2 regions of the Paenibacillus sp. EKM212P genome follow, and region 1 is predicted to be linked to the other one. Evidence: riboswitches for the same ligand, from Rfam matches in the RefSeq annotation. Region 1 holds a riboswitch; the other holds the start of a gene.
The links. Region 1 has a riboswitch for cobalamin ahead of cobJ (precorrin-3B C(17)-methyltransferase). Riboswitches for the same ligand answer to the same signal wherever they lie in the genome.

Region 1 (7,944 bases):
AAGCAGGGATTCGTCTCCCCAAAACGGTCGGTCAGGCCGTCAGTATTCTTGGCGCGCTCGTCATTGGGCAGGCCGCAGTACAGGCAGGAATCGTATCGGCGCCCATAGTCATTGTTGTGTCGCTCACAGGTATTGCGTCGTTTACCATACCGCGTTTTAACTTTGCCATCACGGTTCGTCTGCTGCGATTTCCCATCATGCTGATGGCGGGTTTATTCGGATTGTTTGGGATCATTATTGCGACAACGCTGATTGCTACGCATCTAACCAAGCTAACATCGTTTGGTGTCCCTTATATGAGTGGATATAGCCCGTACAACCATATGGATCAAAAGGATATCGTCGTCCGCGCGCCTTGGTGGAAAATGACCAAACGTCCTTCCTGGATTGGTAAAGACAACAACAAACGAGCGAAGGAAAAGATGAATGGAACGCCCAAAAGCGAGGAGGGATGGTGATGAAACCCAAATCGAATACACAACAAATACGTAAAGTCGCTGTGCTCTGTTGTCTGCTGCTGTGCTCTGTTCTCTTGGGAGGATGCTGGGATCGCCGTGAAGTAAATGATGTGGCCTTCGTGATGGGTACCGGGCTGGACAAGGAAGGCGATCAATACCGGGTAACGATGCAAATTGCTCTGCCCGGACAACTCGGATCTTCGGGCAGTACAGGAGGAGGGGGAGGTACAAGCGGTACGAAATCCTACTATCTGGAGTCCAAAACAGGTCCAAGCTTTCGAGGAGCAAGTACCGAGGAACAGCGCGGAGTTTCGCGAACACTCAATTACTCCCATCGCCGGGTGCTGCTGTTCGGCGAGGCGCTGGCACGAGAAGGGATTAGCAAAATGATGGATGTACTGGCACGTGTTCCACAGAACCGTCTGTCTTCCCTAGTTGTTATCACGAAGGGGTCAGCGATGGAAGTGCTTCAGGCAGATGCCCCGATTGAGCAATATCCAGCAGAAATGGTGCGTGAGCTCAATTTTTCCTATATGAAAAAACCTCGTTCCGTTAAGCTGCTGATCAATTCCATCCTGCTGGAAGGCATTGACCCGGTGGTGCCGGTTATGGCTCTGGTGAAGAATGGGCCCGCTAGTCTTAAAGACAAGAAGACGAATATTCAGATCGATGGACTGGCTGTATTTCGGAAAGACAGGTTAACAGGGATTATTGATAACCACCTCAGTCGGTTTCTGCTTTTGGGTATGGAGCAAGCCAAAGAGACAGAAATATTTATCCCTCCTCCCAAAGGTAGAGGTTACATATCTGTACACCTCATCGAAAATAAAGTCCAAATTAAACCCCATATTCAAGGGGATGAAATTCGAATGACCATTCGTATGAACTGCAATGGGAATGTGAAGGAAAATGAGACGAGTTTCGATATTTCCAACGAGGAAAATTTGAAGTGGCTGGAGCAGCAGACAGCCGAGGAAATCAAGAGGGAGTTGGGAGAGGCTGTTCAGGTGATTCAGCAAAAGTATCGTTCAGACGTACTTGGTTTGGGCCGGGCTATTATTGAGAGTCACCCGGATGAATGGAAACGGATCAAACCCCAATGGGAACAACTATATCCCAAAGTGGAGATCACCATAAATCCGGTCGTGCATATTGAGAATATCGGTGCGGTTACCAAACCATTCGGGGTCAAAAAGGAGCAAATCCAATGAATAAAGTATTTCTGTTACCTTTGGTGCTGGCTATGCTCTTCATGTATCTAATGGACCGTAAAAATATTAACAATGCACCAGCCATCAATCGCTGGGTCTCCCGCGTACTGTATGTTATTAGCATTGGTATCTGGATTTACGGAACATCAACGAAGAGCACCGTTTATGTGGCTACATGGCTAACCCGTTTTATTGACATGTGGCTCCCCCCTACGTTGTAAATCGTGTAATGGAGGGCAAAAGGAGGATGTATCTGCATGAAACAGTTCACAACCAGACAAGTTACGCTGCTTGGTGCATTGATGGAGGTCGGTATTACCCTTATACATGCTCCGGCGCAGGCGGCGGAGCACGCGAATCAGCATGCTTACTGGACCTGTATAATTGCGGCTATCGTACTCTGTTTGCCGATCTGGGCGATGTTGAAACTCAAACGCCGGTTCCCTGATCAGGATCTGATGCAGACGATGGTGAGCTCTCATCCTGTGCTGGGACGTGTGCTGCTTACAATCTACCTTATTTTATTCCTGATCATCTTTGCGCGGGATTTGAGGATTATTACCGATCTGGTGGAGGTGGTGCTTTTGCCACTGACTCCGATTGTGGTCACTTCTCTTATTGTGCTGTTGACTCTGGTATTTATGGCTAAAGGCGGAATAAGCACCATCGTGAATATGACCGAGATTTTTTTGCCGATGTTGATTGTGACGCTATTGACCATGCCGCTTTTTTTTGGGCGTAATATGGATTTTTCGATGCTGAGACCCTACTTACATCCAGAAGTAGAGGGAGTGATCAAGGGGAGTTGGCGCATGCTGGGTTATATGGCTGATATCATGATAGTCCCCTTTGTGATTTCTGGGAAGAGCTATAATGGGCGTAGTGCGTGGTTTGGGCATTTGCTCGGAACCGCTTTTCTGATCATCCTGGTGCTGCTGTCCGAGTTGGTTATTGGTGTTCCTATCTTGTCACGGCTGTTTTATCCATCGTATGAACTGGTGCGTCAATTGCAACTAACGGACTTTCTGGATCGGTTCGACTTGTTCGTGGCAGTACTGACCGTACCGACCTTTCTTACGAAGATTGGGGTTGATCTGTACGTTATCAGTTTGGCGGTAAAGCGGATGTTTGCCCATGCCTGGGGGAGCCTGATGGTTTGGCCCGTAGGTTTGTTAGGTTATGTCTGTTCGTTTATGCTGTTCTCCAACATTGTGCAAATTTATGAGTTCAGCCGGGAGTGGACCGCAGTGATGATCATTTTTTTTGTACTTATGCCCTTGTTGCTATGGATGTTTCTCCGACCCAAATCTAAAGAAAAAGACGACGGTGATAATTCATCTAGCGGGGAGCGGGATAGCAGTAGTCAGAAAGAAAGCCAGCATGGAGGCAGAACAGGACACGGTCACTTATAAGATTACTGTATTCATCGGAAAAGTAATTCTTATTTGTCTTTTACCCCTCTGATTGTATACTTGGTAGAAAGAAATACGACTTCTACAAGGGAGGCAACAGAATGGCACAACGCATGACAGGTAAGAGAGTCGCTCTTGCTGGTCCCCGTAAAGCAGAAGAAATGGCGCTGCTAGTTGTGAAGATGGGGGGTGAGCCAGTACAGCGCCCGGCCCAGGGCACCGTTTTTTTGGATGATATCGAGCTGCGCAACGCTGTTGTATCGTGGGTGAAGCACCCTCCGGACTGGTACATCTTTACGACAGGTATGGGGCTGGACGCTCTGTTCGATATGGCAGAGGATATGGGCGTGGCTGAGCAGATTATGGAGCTGCTGCAATCTTCCAACATTGCAGCGCGGGGCTACAAGACGGTCAATGGACTCAAAAAGCGTGGCTTTACGCCAGCAGTACGAGACGAGGACGGAAGTTTGATCGGATTGACAGGAGCTTTCGCCCCATACGATCTGAAGGGGAAGGAAGTATTGTTGCAACTGCATGGCGATCCAGCCCCACGGTTGGTAAAGTGGCTGGACGAGCAGGGGGCAGTGACCCGCCAGGTACTTCCTTATAAGCATATCCCACCTGAGGAAGCAAAATTGCAGGCGTTACTGGAGGATGTTATCCATCGTAATATTGATGCTGTTACGTTCACGAGTGGTCCGCAAATTCGATTTTTAGCCCAATATGCGAGAGAGCAAAATCGAATCGAGGATTTACTGGAAGCTTTCCGTGAGGATGTGATTGCTGTATCCGTAGGGAAGGTGACTGCACAGTCCATCGTGGAAGAAGGGATTGATCGAGTCGTGTTTCCAACCGAAGAGCGCATGGGCGCGATGATGGTGGAGCTGGGCAAATATTTTGAACATAACGATTCGGTGCATGGCTGCGGTCTGAAGATCGTGAATGGTCATTGAAATGAGATCGAAAATTATAAATGCAGTATGCTAAAAAATGAACTTATATTTTTGGATAAAGCGTAAAATAAAGATAAGGGCCTGCGAGGTCTTTATCTTTTTTTGTTGGGCATGCATCGACAAAGATTTTGTTATAGCTAAAATGTTTATCTAATATAATGAATAAGTTTCGATGCATGATACATGAGCATTTTGCATAAATCCGAAGAGCATTTTTAAATAAGCAATATATAGATCGAAGCGCTTTAGTTCGTCTATATATTGTACTTATGAGCGTTGGGAATCGAATTATGCTAAATGCTGACTTAGGACAGGAGCTGAGACGTTAATGAATTCTATTTGTGTATTTGCCGGGTCCAGACCTGGACATTCATCGGTATATGTTGAAGCGGCAGGCAAGCTGGGAGAAGCCATGGCTCGCCATCATATCCGTCTGATCTACGGTGGTTCCAGTAGGGGGCTGATGGGCCAGGTGGCGGATGGAATGCTGGCGGGTGACGGTCAGGTCACTGGCATTATGCCCACCCTGTTATTTGATGCAGAGATCATTCATCGGGGAGTTACCGAGTTCATTGAGGTAGCAAGCATGCATGAGCGTAAAGCGGCAATGAGCGAGATGGCCGATGCGTTTATTGCCCTTCCGGGTGGCTTGGGAACCTTTGAGGAGCTGTTCGAGGTATTGTGCTGGGCGCAAATTGGCATTCATCGCAAGCCGATTGGGCTGCTGAATGTGAATGGATATTTTGACCCGTTAGTAGAAATGGTGCGTCATAGCGTGCAAGAAGGGTTTACCGGGGCTGAGCATCCAGCGTTATTAAGTATCTCTGCGGACCCGGGCGAATTGCTACATATGTTAAAAAATAAAGCAGAGAACTTGAAATAAAGCGTTTTTCGTGCTTGCACAACTGATTGAGGCAAGGTTATGATAAGACCCATAATCAAATAGCGGACAGACAAGGTGCCTTTGCGGTTGAGCAAAGGGTAACAGGGAATCGGGTGCAAATCCCGAGCGGTCCCGCCACTGTAAGGAAGAGGATTTTTTTAAATGGTCACTCGTGAAAAACGGGGAAGACAAAAGAATCTGTTGATGCCAAGCCAGGAGACCTACCTTGATCTGTATGCACCGTTAACCTTCGCGGAGAGGATGGGTGTACGAAATCAGGAAATCAGGCACACGTTGCTTTTTCCATGTTGGCTAGAGGTTTGCGTGGATATGAACGTGCAGCAGCGTTTGAAGCGTAAACAGTCAGATGGAAAACAACGGCAGGCTGGAGGAAGACAAATAGTGTCTTCTTACGCTGTTTATTCGTCTGATGAGAGATGCGTACATAGAAACCCCATCCGGGCAGGATGGGGTTTTTTCGAGTTACACGATGTGCATAAATCATTGAAATAGATAGCATAGCTGCCCTGAAAAGGATGAATAGGAGGAGCACGATGAGCCCATTAGGAAAATTGCTGGTGATTGGATTTGGTCCAGGAGATATGGAACATATCACAAAACGGGCGCTGGATGCGCTGGCCGAAAGTGAGGTCATTATCGGCTACAATACCTACGTTGATTTGATCCGTCCGTTGTTGAACGGACAGGAGATTGTACGCACAGGAATGACAGAGGAAGTGAGCCGTGCGCAGGAGGCGGTTCGCCAAGCAGAGATGGGCAAGAAGGTAGCTGTCATTTCCAGTGGAGATGCAGGAGTCTATGGTATGGCAGGGCTGGTGTATGAGGTGCTGATGCAAAAAGGCTGGCGACGCGAGGACGGAGTTGAGGTAGAAGTCGTACCGGGGATTTCGGCTATTCAGTCCTGTGCTTCACTGTTGGGGGCGCCAGTTATGCATGATGCGTGCACGATCAGTCTGAGTGATCATCTGACCCCATGGGAAACGATTGTGAAGCGCGTAGAAGCAGCGGCTTCGGCCGATTTTGTGATTGCATTATATAATCCGCGCAGTGGTCGGCGTACCCGCCAGATTGTGGAGACGCAGTCCATTTTGCTGCGTTACCGCGATCCGCAAACTCCGGTTGGGCTAGTGAAGAGCGCTTATCGTGAACGTCAGCAAGTTATTGTAACGACGCTGGAAGATATGCTGAACCATGACATTGGGATGCTGACGACCGTAATCATCGGCAATTCCTCGACGACGGTGTATGACGGCTTGATCGTGACTCCGCGCGGATATCAGCGCAAATACACGCTGGATGCGACCGAGCAGGCGCTCAAGCCACATCAGCGTCTCCGCACGGAAGCGGAGCCGTGGTCGCTGGGAGCACAAGAGGATACACCGCAGGCAGGCGCAGCCCAGACTACGCCCGCTGGACCCTCCGCGAGCGGCGCTGCGGTTGCGACGCAGGCACGCCCGCAAGCGATGGCTGCCGTACAGGCAACGACTGCTGTGCAAACCGGCGCAGCCCCGGCATCGCTGGCGGCAGAGGCACTAAGCCGCCTCGCTGTCGGCGGCAAGCTGCCTGGCGAAGCCAACGCTCGCTGGAGCGGGCAAGCGCCTACCGCCGAGAGCACCGCCAGAACGTCAGCGGTGGCCGGAGCGGGGGCCGCGTCCGGGATGGCGACAGGCGGCTTTGGCAAGCCTGCGCTATTTGAGGTGGGCGTTTCCCCGGGTGTGGGAAACAAGAAGTTCACCGCTCGCCAGATGGCGCTGCTCGCGGAGGTAGCGGGTGATGACGGCGAGCTGGAATACTCGCCAGATCATCAGATCGTGCTGCGCGTGCCGTGTGCAGACCCCGAGGAACTGGTCGGACGGCTGCGGGATGAACGATTCATTGTCATGCCGATTGGCGATGTGTTTAAGGTGAAGGCGTGCGACTTCTGCAATATGGAGAAGGATGACGCTGTGCCTGTGGCTGAGCATTTACAGGTTGTACTTGGCGGATTACAGGCACCCAAGGAAACGAGCATTGCTTTGAACGGATGCGGTATGGCCTGCTATGGAGCGGTGCTGGAGGATATCGGAATCGTCTATCGCAAGGGAGGATACGACCTCTTCCTTGGTGGCAAAAAATTCGGTCGCAATGCTCATGCCGCTCAGCCCGTAGCGGAAGGGATTCCGGGTGATCAAATTACTGACATCGTGGAGAACGTCATCGCTGAATATAAGGAAAAAGGGCATCCGAATGAGCGTTTTCATAAATTTTTTAAACGTGTAGGTGTCGTTGCGGGTTTCCGGCATGAAGATGCACCAGCAACGGTAGAAGTGAATGCGGTTTGTGGTGATTAATGGACTGAAGGCCTGATGAACTGGATACAAGCATATATATAAAATAGGGCGTCATGCAGGCGCTATCCCTATTAAAGAGGAGGAAAAAACAGCAGTGGATGCAATATTGTTGGTTGGACATGGAAGTCGGGACCCGGAGGGGAACCAAGAACTGCTGGAATTTGCACAGGCAGTGGCAGACCGGGTACCGGATATGTGCGTGGAAACCTGTTTCTTGGAGTTGGCACGTCCCAGCATTGCTGATGGGATGCAAACATGTGTGGAGAAAGGGGCGACGCGTGTCGTTCTCATTCCGATTATCTTGTTCGCAGCGGTACATGCCAAAATTGATATTCCGATGGCTATTGATCGGGCAAAAGCAAAATATCCGCAGGTGGAATTTGTATACGGACGCCCGATTGGTGTTCACGAGAAAATCGTCAGCATTCTGCAAAGCCGCTTGAAAGAGGCCCGTCCGGTTGCAATTCCAGCGGGAATGAATAGCGCTGTAGAGGCATTTGCCGAGGTATCCGACGAAGAAACGGCGGTACTTGTGTTAGGACGCGGAAGTAGCGATCCAGATGCGAACAGTGACTTTTTCAAAATCACCCGTATGCTATGGGAACAGCTTTCTTATACGTGGGTAGAGAGCAGCTTTATCGGTGTGACGCAGCCTTCTTTTCCCGATGGATTGGAG
Region 2 (7,944 bases), on a different contig from region 1:
GCATATGAGCGCCAAACACAGGAGCTGATTGCTGCGGAGCGCAACCGCCTATTGACCGCCTTGGCGGAATGGGGCTGCGGTGTCGTTCCCGGTGAAGCCAATTACGTGCTGGCAAGGGCGCCGGGTACGTGGAGCGCATCGGCTATTCAGCAGGCGCTTGGACAACGCGGAATTCTTATACGTAGCTGTGCTATGTATCCGGGACTGACAACGAGCCATTTTCGGATTGCGGTCAAGGATGCAGAAGCCAACGACAGGCTGTTGTCTGTATTGGGTGAAGTGCTGGAGGAGGAGCAGCGGCGTGACAGTTAGCTTGATTATCCTGGCAGCCTACCTTTTGGACAGGCTGATCGGTGATCCGAGGTGGTTGCCGCATCCAGTCATCGGTATGGGACATGCCATTTCGGCATTGGAAAAATTGATTCGCCGCCAGGTCCGAAGTGACCGGGGGCTGAAACGTGCGGGCATACTGCTTCCACTCATTGTGGCGGGAGGCTCCTTTGCGCTCGCCTGGGCGCTGTTGTACTTGCTTGCCTGGATTCATCCGTGGTTGTCTGTCGGCGTAGAAATGGTGCTGATTGCGACCACGATTGCTTCCAAAGGACTAAAGGATGCAGGAATGGCAGTATACCGAGCGTTGCAGGCGGATGATCTGGCAGCGGCACGGCGGGAGCTGGGCATGATTGTCGGGCGGGATACGCAACAGCTTGATGAGCCTGAGATTGTACGCGGTACGGTTGAAACGGTCGCTGAAAATATCGTGGACGCGATTATTTCCCCGCTTTTTTATGCCCTGATCGGGGGAGCACCCTTGGCGCTGGCTTATCGTGCTGTGAATACGCTCGATTCCATGGTTGGCTACAAAAATGAAAAGTATCTGCATTTAGGCTGGGCTTCAGCGCGTCTAGATGATGTGGCTAACTACATTCCAGCACGCCTGACAGCGGCAATGCTTGTCGTAGCGGCGTGGATGTACAAGCGAGATGCTGCAAGAAGCTGGCGCACAGTCAAGCGAGACGCTCGTCTGCACCCAAGCCCGAACAGTGGCTTCCCGGAATCAGCTGTTGCTGGTGCACTGGGGATTCGTCTTGGAGGCTATAATGTGTATCATGGCGTGCGCTCCTTTCGTGCATACATGGGCGATTGGATACGACCGCTAGAGTCGAAAGATATACGGCATACAATCCAGCTGATGTTCGCCGTGTCCAGTATGTTTGTAGGATTGTGTTTGTTAGGAGCCGCAGGTTGTTTTGCCTTGGGATGGGTGCGGTGAGGGTGAGGAGTGACACACTGAATAATGATCGAGCAGGAAGTGACATGATCTTGAAACAGGATATAACAGCAAAAAGGACAGTAGAATACGCACAAAGTCCGAACTCACAGGAGGATAAGGTGCCGTATGATGCTAAAGAAGATCTGCATTGGGACATGGAACTCGTGTTAGTTCGTCACGGCACAACCTTATGGAATAAGGAACGTCGATATCTGGGACACTCCGACTTAGGTTTGCTACCGGGAGCAGAACAGGAATTAAAGCCTTTGCAAGAAGAATTGCAGGGGCAGTCCTTTGCTCGAATCTATTGCAGCGATTTAATGCGATGTCGCCAGACCTTGCAGATCATTGTGCCGGAATCAGAATTGACGTCTGGAGGTTCCCTATCTATTATGTCTCCTATGATGGAACCACGTCTGCGAGAGCTTCATTTTGGCGAGTGGGATGGAAAAACGTATGACATGCTCAAGGATGTGTCGTTGTATCGCGCTTGGATTGATGAGCCACAACGGATAACCCCTCCTGGAGGAGAGTCTTGGACAGATTTTGTGAATCGTTTGCGGAAATTTCTTGACTCTCTGTATGAATGGCGTGTTGCTATGGAAGTTCAACCCATGGATTTGGCTGCTGGGCCGCCCTCTGTTTTGGTCGTTACGCATGGTGGCGTAATTCGTCAGTTAGCTTGCATGCTGATACCGGGCCATGATTTTTGGAGTCTGAATCCGAAGCCGGGAGAAGCATTTAGGATTCAATTGAGGCTGGCAGGACCGCACAATTACATAGCGGAAATGCTCTCTCATTAGGTTAGACACCAGCGGATAAAGAGGCTGTTTGGGTTGTAAGCCGCCTCATTTTAACCTATAATCATCAAGTAAAAGAACGGCTTGACTACCACTACATCAAATATCCAGCAGACGAGGTCGGCGCAGTGTGATGAAACTATGGTTTCCCTTGCCTGCGCTGTTAAAAGGGAAGTCGGTGTAAGTCCGGCGCGGTCCCGCCACTGTAAATGGAAACATGCCCGTTAGTCCTGCTTTATGTGCTACTAAGCATATGAAGGGATTTCAGGACATGCATCTTACCATAAGTCAGGATACCTGCCCGTCCGCCTGTCACCATAATCCTTCGAGGAAAGGATGACGTGTTCGCAGTGACTGTCCGTGCGGAAAGAAGCTGCCGCCTGCGCACGATCTGCGCTAACGTGACCCCTGTGTCCTGATATAAGGATGCGGGGTTTTTTAGATAGGAAAAGAAGGCTGGATTTAGAAGATATCTGATGATGATCAAGTAACGCTCTTAACGATTTTTTTATGAAGGGGTGCAAATCATGGCAGGAAAAAAAATAAAGGTTTGGACAACAGGTCTATTGGTTCTGATTTTGGCAGTTGTGCTGAGTGCATGTGGCGCTAAGGGAAAAAATGCTGAAAATAAAGAGAATCAGACTTCTGCACAGCAGCCAGGAAAGACCGTAACCGCACAAGAGCCTCCGAGCAAAACAGTTTACCCACTCACAGTTAAAGATGCAACAGGACAGGAATTTACATTCAAAAAAGCGCCGGATAAAATCGTTTCCGTCTCCCCGGCAGAAACCGAGGCGCTGTTCGCCATCGGGCTGGATAAGGAAATAGTTGGCGTCTCCGACTACTCTGATTACCCGGAAGCAGCTACGAAAAAGCCTAAAGTAGGCGGTATTATGAAACCGAACGAAGAGGCGATCATTGCTGCTAACCCGGGAGTCGTTTTTGCAGGGATATCGCTTAGTGAACAGGCTACGACCAAGCTGCGCGACATGGGAATTATGATTTTTAAAACGGAACCGAAGACAGTTGAAGATGTCATAGCTAACATCGAATTGTATGGGAAAATCACCGATCATCAGAAAGAAGCGAGAGCGGTGACTGACAAGATGAGAGCAGATGTAGCGGAAGTGAAAGAAGGAGTTAAAAATATCGGTAAAGGGCAGAAGCTGCGGGTATACGTCGAGTTTTCACCAGGCTGGACAGTTGGTAAAGGCGAGTTTATGGACGAGCTGATTACGTTGGCGGGCGGCGAAAATGTAGGTGCCACGCAAAAGGGGTGGTACCAAATTAGTGAAGAAAATATTATTGCTGCGAACCCTGACGTGATTTTGTACAGCAAAAGTGTCAAGGACGACAAAACTGGCCAGACGCTCGGCGAAATCATTAAAGCTCGCAGTGGATGGGATCAAATATCGGCTGTTCGCCACAACCGGGTGTTTGCCGTGGATGATAATTTGATCAGTCGTCCGGGTCCACGCGTAACGGAAGGTCTCAAGGAAGTGGCCAAGGGCGTGTATCCTGAAATTTTCAAATGAACCGTAAACTGATCGGCTTTGGAGGGACAGGTCTTGTCCTGCTGTTGCTGACGCTGCTGCTCTGTCTTGGCATCGGCTCGGCCAAGCTTCCGGTCAGCCAGATCACGGGCATTCTGGTTAACCACCTTCCATGGTTAGGCGATACGTTTACACCGGATTGGAATACATCCTCAGAGCAAATTATTTTGAAGGTCAGATTGCCACGAGTATTACTGGGAATGTTGGTAGGAGCAGCGCTGGCGCTGGCGGGAGCCGGATTTCAGGGTGTGCTGCGTAATCCTTTGGCTGATCCGTATACACTGGGGGTATCCTCGGGGGCTTCGGTAGGAGCGGCAGTACTGATCTATTGGGGCCTTCAATTTTCATTTGTTGGCATATGGACGCTGCCGCTAGTGGCATTTACGACCGGAATGCTGACGCTGTGGATGGTGCTGACGTTGGCACGGGAAGGTGGAAAAATTCCGACACAAAGTCTCATTTTGTCGGGTGTGGTGATGCAATCCTTTCTGGGGGCGGTTGTTTCCTTTCTGACAGCCATGTCGAAGGAGACGGTCAATGAAATATTGTACTGGACGATGGGAAGTCTTAGTCTGCGCGGTTGGTCATATACAGGAATCCTTTTACCTTATGTGGTCATAGGACTGGTATTTCTATGGAATCGGGCACGTGTGCTGAATATATTGGCTTTGGGTGAACGTCAGGCGGCTCACATGGGAGTTCATGTAGATGCGACAAAGCTATCTGTTTTGATCATTTCCACGCTGCTGACAGCTGCCGCTGTCTCGGTATGTGGAGTGATTGGCTTTGTGGGACTTGTTGTACCGCATATCATTCGTCTGGTGACAGGCCCTGATTACCGGATGATTGTTCCATTATCTGCGCTCGGTGGAGCCATTTTTATGGCTTGGGCAGATACGGCGGCTCGCACGTTGTTAGCCCCCACGGAAATTCCTCTGGGCGTGATGACGGCCTTTGTTGGGGCACCGTTCTTTGCATATCTCCTGTATCGGAACAAGAAGCTGCGCAGGGGGGAACTGCTGTGACAGAACAAAGTGAATCACAGAAAGTGCGTGATCGGGCATTAGAGGTAGCGGGTCTGACACGTGCCTATGGAGAGTTCCATGCGTTAAAGAATATAAGCTGGAGCGTCGACGAAGGAACTTGGTGGGGGATTATTGGTCCGAACGGCAGTGGAAAATCGACCTTGCTGCATCTGCTTTCGGGTGTAGATCAGCCAACTTCAGGAAACGTTCATATCTATGGCAAAAAGGTCGGTAGCTACAGCAGAAAAGAGCTTTCCCGACTCATAGCCGTACTCCAACAGGAAGGGCTTCCTCCAGTGGGATACACCGTCAGGGAAGTCGTAGAAATGGGACGTTTTCCTCATCAGGACTGGTTAGGCAGGGAAAAGGGTGTTGATGTGGAGGCGATCACGGATCGCGTGCTGGAGCGATTGGGTCTTACCACGTTGGCGGACAGAGCATTGGACCGCTTGAGTGGGGGACAGCGACAGCGTGTAGCTTTGGCAAAAGTAATGGTGCAGGAGCCACGGATATTGCTGCTGGACGAGCCTACGACCTATCTGGACTTGCGCTATCAGCTTGAATTTATGGAACTGCTGGCAGATTGGCGCCAAGAAACGGGTGTGACGATCATTGCGGTCTTGCATGATCTTAACTTGACAGCCCAATTTTGCGAAGATTTGCTTGTACTCAAGGATGGAATGGTTGAAGGATTGGGAGCTTCATCGAAGTTATTAACCGAGGATCGGATTCGACGAGTATACGGTGTTGAGCCTGTGATGCTTCCGCATCCTGATAGCGGTGTGCCGCAGCTCTTGCTGCGCAGAAGTGCTTCGGATACAGCAGATTAAATAAACGATGAAACACACTTAAAAAGAGCAGGGAGTGGAAGGTATGAACAACAAGCTGCGTCAGCTGATCGATAGCATCGCCCAGCCGGATGGGGTGGCGGCCTCGGCAGCTTCAGCCCATTTGGACCAATTAACAAAGCCACCGGGAAGTCTTGGAAAGTTGGAAAGTGTGGCCATCAAGCTAGCAGGAATTACAGGAGTGGACAAGCCTGAATTTGATCGTAAAACGGTTATGGTCATGGCTGCGGATCACGGGGTGTGTGAAGAGGGAGTCAGTGCCTTTCCGGCTGAGGTTACACAGCAAATGCTGTATAACATGCTGTCAGGTGGCGCGGCAATTAATGTGCTGGCACGTCATGCGGGCGCAGATGTCAAGGTGGTAGATGTTGGCGTGAATGCGGATGTCGCTCACGCGAATCTGGTGGACCGTAAGGTACGTATGGGTACTTCGAATATAGCTAAAGGGCCAGCGATGCTGCGTACGGAAGCGGAACAGGCGGTTTTGGCCGGAGCTGAAGCCGTAGCAGAAGCGGTCAAAGGTGGCACACGGCTATTCGTTACCGGAGAATTGGGCATCGGGAATACGACAGCCAGCGCTGCGGTCGTATGTGCTCTTGCCGGGCTAGAGCCGGAAGTTATCGTAGGCCGGGGAACGGGTGTAGATATGGCTGGGCTTACCCGTAAAATATCGGTTGTCTGCCGCGCATTGGACGTGAACCAGCCAGATGCAAATGATGCGCTCGACGTGCTCACTAAGGTCGGCGGTCTGGAGATTGCCGCCTTGGCAGGAGTCATCCTCGGCGCAGCCGCACATCGCTGTCCAGTTGTGCTGGACGGCTTTATTTCAGGCGCAGCTGCCCTCGCAGCGCGTGCACTTGCGCCTGCAAGCGCTGCGTACATGCTTGCTTCGCACGCTTCGGACGAGCGCGGGCACGCGGCGGTGCTCCGCCAGCTCAAGCTGGAGCCCATGCTTTATTTGGACATGCGGCTCGGGGAGGGCACAGGCGGTGTGCTTAGCTTGCACCTGATTGATGCGGCGTGCCGCATTATGCGCGAAATGGCGACCTTTGCCGATGCAGGCGTATCGGACGGTCAGGGAGCCGCGCAGCGATGAAAGCGCTCGTGACCGGCGGGGCACGCAGCGGGAAAAGCGACTTTGCCGAGCGATTATGCATGTCGCGCGCTTCGCGCGCCTGCTACATTGCAACGGCGCAAGCCTATGACATAGAGATGAAGGAGCGCATCGCCCTTCATCGGGTCCAGCGCGAGTCTGCCGGATACGACTGGAAGACGCTGGAGGAAGCGCAGGCGCTGCCGGAGCTGCTGCAGCGGCTTGGTGGCGATCAAGCGTCGCAGCCCGCGCCTATGGTGCTGGTCGACTGCCTGACCCTGTGGCTGTCGAACGTACTGCTGGCCGCAGGCGAGGACGGCGAGGCTTCGGCCAGAGCTGCCATGGACGCACTGGCGGCAGCTGTGGAGCAGTATCCAGAGCAGCTCGTCATCGTAACCAACGAGGTTGGTGACGGTATTGTGCCCGAATATCCGCTGGGTCGGCTGTATCGGGATTTGAGTGGGGTTATGAATCAGCGGATTGCCCGTCTTTGTGATGAAGTATTTTTGGTGACGGCGGGCATTCCCGTAGAACTCAAACAGTTGGAATATAAGCTATGAGCCGCGAACGTCAGGCTGTTGCTGCGGCTTTTCAATTTTTAACGCGTCTTCCGGTGAAGGCGGAAATAGATTTTTCCCCAGATTTGCTTAAACGCAGTGCAAGTTATTATCCGCTGGTGGGAGTGGTTATTGGCATCATTGTCTGGGGCTTTGCGGCGCTTACTTCTATGGTATTGCCACCGTTGCCGTGTGCGATTCTTACGCTTGTTATCTGGGTTTGGTTGACGGGCGGATTGCATTTGGACGGGTGGATGGATGCGGCTGATGCCTTATTCAGCTACCGATCCCGTGAGCGGATGCTGGAGATTATGAAGGATAGCCGTGTAGGAGCAATGGGCGTTATTGCTTGTGTGCTGCTACTTATGCTCAAGGCTTCTTTGCTGTATACGGTGCTGGTTGAACGGAATGTGTCTGGCTTGCTGCTGCTTCCGATGGTTTGGAGCCGCTGGTTTATGGTACATGCAATGAAACGCTGGCCTAAAGCCCGTAATGATGATGGGCTGGCTGCGCGTTTTGCTGATATGAGTGGTGGCCGCGTAGGGTTGGCCGTATTCTGGGCAGTATTAGTGACCCTAAGTGCTGCCGTAGGACAATATCTTCTGGCAGATTTGGCTACAGCAACAAGGGGGACTGGGAATCTGTCGTTGGCAGGATCCTACTTACAGACGTTCCTTTCATATTCTGAGAGCCTTCCAATCTCGCTAGGTTTTGTGTTGCTTCCGGTCTTGGCTTACGGTGTTGGAACCTTCACGGCAAACCGTATTAACCGCCGTTTGGGTGGACTTACAGGAG

Region 2: another riboswitch for cobalamin. It lies ahead of G9G54_RS04365 (ABC transporter substrate-binding protein); the one in region 1 lies ahead of cobJ (precorrin-3B C(17)-methyltransferase).

What each region holds. Positions count from the first base shown of each region.
Region 1 covers NZ_JAAMNR010000003.1:286,566-294,509, reverse strand. The annotation lists gene G9G54_RS10545 (spore germination protein) at 1-458, shown strand, start outside; gene G9G54_RS10540 (Ger(x)C family spore germination protein) at 458-1,669, shown strand; gene G9G54_RS10535 (hypothetical protein) at 1,666-1,890, shown strand; gene G9G54_RS10530 (GerAB/ArcD/ProY family transporter) at 1,927-3,081, shown strand; gene G9G54_RS10525 (uroporphyrinogen-III synthase) at 3,183-4,034, shown strand; gene G9G54_RS10520 (LOG family protein) at 4,363-4,917, shown strand; cobalamin riboswitch at 4,975-5,160, shown strand; gene cobJ (precorrin-3B C(17)-methyltransferase) at 5,472-7,268, shown strand; gene G9G54_RS10510 (sirohydrochlorin chelatase) at 7,363-7,944, shown strand, end outside.
Region 2 covers NZ_JAAMNR010000001.1:920,465-928,408, reverse strand. The annotation lists gene cobD (threonine-phosphate decarboxylase CobD) at 1-312, shown strand, start outside; gene cbiB (adenosylcobinamide-phosphate synthase CbiB) at 302-1,273, shown strand; gene G9G54_RS04370 (histidine phosphatase family protein) at 1,318-2,076, shown strand; cobalamin riboswitch at 2,199-2,392, shown strand; gene G9G54_RS04365 (ABC transporter substrate-binding protein) at 2,601-3,608, shown strand; gene G9G54_RS04360 (FecCD family ABC transporter permease) at 3,605-4,651, shown strand; gene G9G54_RS04355 (ABC transporter ATP-binding protein) at 4,648-5,481, shown strand; gene cobT (nicotinate-nucleotide--dimethylbenzimidazole phosphoribosyltransferase) at 5,525-6,595, shown strand; gene cobU (bifunctional adenosylcobinamide kinase/adenosylcobinamide-phosphate guanylyltransferase) at 6,592-7,152, shown strand; gene cobS (adenosylcobinamide-GDP ribazoletransferase) at 7,149-7,944, shown strand, end outside.